DNA from 2 places in the Actinoplanes sp. NPDC051475 genome. Region 2 is predicted to be linked to the other one. Evidence: riboswitches for the same ligand, from Rfam matches in the RefSeq annotation. Region 2 holds a riboswitch; the other holds the start of a gene.
The links. A riboswitch is a leader RNA that binds a small molecule or an ion and turns the genes downstream of it on or off. The one in region 2 is predicted to bind S-adenosylhomocysteine.
Positions count from the first base shown of each region.

Region 1: another riboswitch for S-adenosylhomocysteine. It lies ahead of ahcY (adenosylhomocysteinase); the one in region 2 lies ahead of metH (methionine synthase).

Region 1 covers NZ_JBFAZZ010000023.1:44,880-47,328, reverse strand. Annotated here, with positions in the region: gene AB0368_RS34150 (LacI family DNA-binding transcriptional regulator) at 1-994, opposite strand, end outside; S-adenosyl-L-homocysteine riboswitch at 1,334-1,414, shown strand; gene ahcY (adenosylhomocysteinase) at 1,432-2,449, shown strand, end outside.
Region 2 covers NZ_JBFAZZ010000001.1:585,485-587,933, forward strand. Annotated here, with positions in the region: gene AB0368_RS02600 (alpha/beta hydrolase) at 1-3, opposite strand, end outside; gene AB0368_RS02605 (SDR family NAD(P)-dependent oxidoreductase) at 70-870, shown strand; S-adenosyl-L-homocysteine riboswitch at 959-1,036, shown strand; gene metH (methionine synthase) at 1,056-2,449, shown strand, end outside.

The DNA of each region.
Region 1 (2,449 bases), on a different contig from region 2:
TCGCCGACGGGTTCGACCGTACGGGTCCGGGCAGCGCACCTTGCGCCTGCATGACGACGTGGCAGGCGCGGCGCAGGTCCTGCCGCAGGTCGTGGTGGAGCACCGCGGAGAGCCGGCGCTCGCGCAGCAGGACGGTGTTCTCCCCGTCCAGGTCGTGGGCGACGAAGACGTCGTAGCGCCGGTTCTCCCGATCGAAGGCGTCGACCACCGCCGCGTTCCCGCCGGCGCCCGCGTACAGGGAGTAGACGGCGCGGACCGCCGGGTTGCCGGCCAGCACCTCGCGGGTTCCGATGTGGACGGCCTCGGGACGGTTCTCCTCGTCCACGACCTCGAACATGCGGCGGCCCGCGGCCCGGGTGCGCATCTCGGCCCGGAATCCCATCTCCCGCTCGTCCTCGCCGCGGAACGAGCCGTGCCCCCGGACGACCAGGACGTCGCCGGCGCGTTCGGCCAGCCACTCCTGCACGAGGTAGGCGGCGGTGGCGCCGGCCGCGCGGTTGTCGATGCCGACGTACGCGGCGCGCGGGCTGGTCGGCAGGTCGGTCACCAGCGTCACCACCGGGATGCCCTGCCGGGCCAGCCGGGCGACGGCGGCCACGATCTCCGGTACGTCCGGTGCCTTGAGGATCACGCCGTGCGACTTGGTCCGGCCGACCTTGTCGAGCACCGCCACCAGATCGGTCACGCCGGCGCTGTCGAGCAGGTGGAACCGGGAACGGATCACTGCCGGGCGCATCGCGGGCACCTCGGCCTCCAGCGCCGCGCGGACGCCGGTGGAGAACCGCGCCGGGGCCTGCACGATCACGTCGATCATGAAGGTACGGCCGCCGACGCGCAGCTGGGACTGCTGCCGGTCGAGGTCCGCGATCGCCTGCTCCACCTCGCGGACGGTGCTCGACCGGACGCCGCCGCGCCGGTGCAGCACCCGGTCCACTGTGGCCGGGCTGAGGCCGGACTGGGCGGCGATCTCGCGGATGCGGTACGGGTGCTTCACCCCGTACACGATGAGTGGTTTTTGAGGTCTTTTCAAGGTAGTTTGATGTTGTTTCCCTCCCAAGCCTGACGGCATAGACATCTGCCTTGATGACTTCCCGGAGCTGGTCGGGCGGACCACCGACCCGGCCGACGCCGCCTTCTTCAACCCGGCCCCTCTTCCACGGCGCCGGCTCGAACCGCAGCTGATGCGGCAGGCACTCGCCGAGTAGTGGGACACGTCACAATTCGAGAAGGCCCTGCGCGATCAGCAGGAGCGACGCGGGACCTCCGCCGGAGCGGGTTCCCGATCTTGGAATCGCGGCGTTATGGTAGTTGGGCGCCCGACGTGGCGCTGCCCCTTGCCGAGAGGCGCTGCGACGGACCTGCCGGTCCGCCACGCTCGGCGTGCGGGCCAATGTCGCAAGGGCGCCTCCTTACGAGGGGGTGCCCTTCTCCATGTCGTCCCGTCTTCAGCAACTCAACGGCATCGACTTCGCGGTGGCGGACCTGTCGCTGGCCGCCTTCGGCCGGCACCAGATGCGTCTCGCCGAGCATGAGATGCCCGGCCTGATGTCGATCCGCGAAGAGTTCAAGGCCGCGCAGCCGCTGCGCGGCGCGCGGATCGCCGGCTCGCTGCACATGACCATCCAGACCGCCGTGCTCATCGAGACGCTCGTCGCGCTCGGTGCGCAGGTCCGCTGGGTCTCCTGCAACATCTTCTCCACCCAGGACGAGGCCGCCGCGGCCATCGTCGTCGGCCCCGAGGGCACGGTTGAGGCCCCCTCCGGGACCCCGGTCTTCGCCTGGAAGGGCGAGACGCTGGAGGAGTACTGGTGGTGCACCGAGCAGCTCTTCGACTTCGGTGACGGCCTCGGCCCGAACATGATCCTCGACGACGGCGGCGACGCCACCCTGCTGGTGCACAAGGGCGTCGAGTTCGAGAAGGCCGGCGCGGTCCCCGCGACCACCGCCGAGGACAACCACGAGTACACGATCATCCTCGACACCCTGCGCCGCAGCCTGGCGTCGGACGGCCGGCGGTTCACCAAGATCGCTGCCGAGGTCCGTGGCGTCACCGAGGAGACCACCACCGGCGTGGCGCGCCTCTACAAGTTCGCCAAGGTCGGCGAGCTGCTCTTCCCGGCGATCAACGTCAACGACTCGGTCACCAAGAGCAAGTTCGACAACAAGTACGGCATCCGCCACTCGCTGGTCGACGGCCTGAACCGGGCCACCGACGTCATGCTCGGCGGCAAGCTGGCCGTGGTCTGCGGCTACGGCGACGTCGGCAAGGGCTCGGCCGAGACGCTGCGGGGCCAGGGTGCCCGCGTCGTGGTCACCGAGGTCGACCCGATCTGCGCGCTCCAGGCAGCGATGGACGGCATGCAGGTCGCCCGCATCGAGGACGTGGTCTCCGAGGCCGACCTCTTCATCACCACGACCGGCGGCACCGAGATCATCACGGTCGAGCACA
Region 2 (2,449 bases):
CATGCCGGGCACAGTATCACTCGACGACACGGTTGACACTGAGTGCCACAAGCGACGTACAGTGAAGGCATGACTCCCGTGGACTACCGCCGCCAGACCACCCTGATCACCGGCGCGAGCTCCGGCATCGGCGCCGAGTTCGCGCGGCGCCTCGCCGCCCGGGGCTCCGGCCTCGTGCTCGTCGCCCGCCGCGCCGACCGCCTCGAGGCCCTGGCCGCCGAGCTGACCGCCGCCTACGGCGTACCGGTCGCCGTCGTGCCGCTGGACCTGGGCCTGCCCGGCGCCGGGCAGAAGCTCGCCGCGGCCGTGGCCGAGCGCGGCCTGACCGTGACCAGCGTCATCAACAACGCCGGGTTCGGCACCTACGGGCCGTTTCACGGCGAGGACCCGCAGCGGCTCGCGGAGGAGATCGCCGTCGACGTGGCGGCCCTGGTCGACATCAGCCGCGCCTTCATCGAGCCGCTCCGGGCCGCCGGCACCGGCGTGCTCGTCAACGTCGCCAGCGTCGCCGGCTACCAGCCCAGCCCGGCCATGGCCGTGTACGCCGCCACCAAGGCGTTCGTGCTCAGTTTCACCGAGGCGCTCTGGCAGGAGTCGCACGGCACCGGCCTGCGCGTGCTGGCCCTGTCCCCGGGCGCTACCAGCACGGAGTTCTTCGAGGTCGTGGGCACCGACGCGGCGGACGGGGGCACGAAGCGGCAGACCGCCGCCGAGGTCGTCGACGTGGCGCTGCGTACCCTCGACCGCCGGGACCCGCCGCCGAGCGTGATCTCCGGCCGCCGCAACCGCCTGCTGGTCGGCCTGAGCCCGCTGCTCAGCCGCCGCCGGAAGGTGATGGTGATGGGCGCCCTGCTCGCCCGCGGCGCCTGACCAGCGGGTGCCCGGATGCGTCGTCCAACTGACGGGACGGCGCCCTCCGGGCCGGTCGATACGACCGCCTTCGGGTATTCTTATGCGCCAGGCCGAGGGGCGCTGCGACGGGGACCACCCGCCACGCTCGGACTGGAACCACACCGACCAAGGGCGCCTCCGAGATTTTCGCGGAGGTGGTCACTGTGTCTTCGACATCCCAGGCGGCAGAGCTGCGCCGGCTGATGGCCGAGCGTGTCCTGGTGCTCGACGGCGCGTGGGGCACGATGCTGCAGGGCGCGAAGCTCGCCCCGGCCGACTACCGCGGCGAGCTCATCGCCGCCGACCACCCCAAGGACGTCACCGGCGACCCCGACCTGCTCAACCTGACCCGGCCGGACGTCATCCTCGACGTCCACCGGCAGTATCTGGCGGCGGGCGCGGACATCACCACGACCAACACCTTCACCGCGACCAGCATCGCCCAGGCCGACTACGGCCTCGAGTCGCTGGTGCGGGAGATGAACGTGCGCGGCGCGCAGCTCGCCCGGCAGGCCGCCGACGAGGCCGGGGGCAGGTTCGTCGCCGGGTCGGTGGGCCCCCTCAACGTGACCCTCTCGCTGTCGCCGCGGGTCGAGGACCCGGCCTACCGGACGACCACCTTCGACAAGGTCAAGGCGGCGTATTCGGAACAGATCGCCGCACTGGCCGAGGGCGGCGTCGACCTGCTTCTGATCGAGACCATCTTCGACACGCTGAACGCCAAGGCCGCCATCGCCGCCGCCCGCGAGGTCGCCCCGCAGCTGCCGCTGTGGATCTCGGTGACCATCGTGGACCTGTCCGGGCGCACTCTGTCCGGGCAGACCGTCGAGGCGTTCTGGCGCTCGATCGAGCGGGCCGAGCCGCTCGTGGTCGGCGTGAACTGCTCGCTGGGCGCGGCCGAGATGCGCCCGCACGTGGCCGAGCTGGCCCGGCTGGCCGGCACCTACGTCGCCTGCCACCCGAACGCCGGCCTGCCCAACGCGTTCGGTGGCTACGACGAGACCCCGGCCGAGACCGCGGGCCTGATCCGCGAGTTCGCCGATGAGGGCCTGGTCAACATCGTCGGCGGCTGCTGCGGCACGTCCCCGGCACACATCGCGGCGATCGCCGGCGCGGTGCGCGGCAACACCCCGCGTACGGTCGCCGAGCCGCAGCGCACCACCCGGTTCAGCGGCCTCGAGCCGTTCGCGATCGGCCCGGACACCGGCTTCGTGATGATCGGCGAGCGCACCAACGTCACCGGCTCGGCCAAGTTCCGCCGCCTCATCGAGGCCGACGACTATCAGGCCGCGGTGGCCGTCGCCGCCGAGCAGGTACGCGGCGGCGCGAACCTGCTGGACGTCAACATGGACGCCGACCTGCTCGACAGCGAGCGGGCGATGACCACGTTCCTCAACCTCATCGCGACTGAGCCCGAGGTGGCCCGGATCCCGGTGATGATCGACAGCTCGAAGTGGAGCGTGCTCGAGGCCGGACTCAAGTGCGTGCAGGGCAAGGGCGTGGTCAACTCGATCAGCCTCAAGGAGGGCGAGGAGTCGTTCCTCGAGCAGGCCCGCAG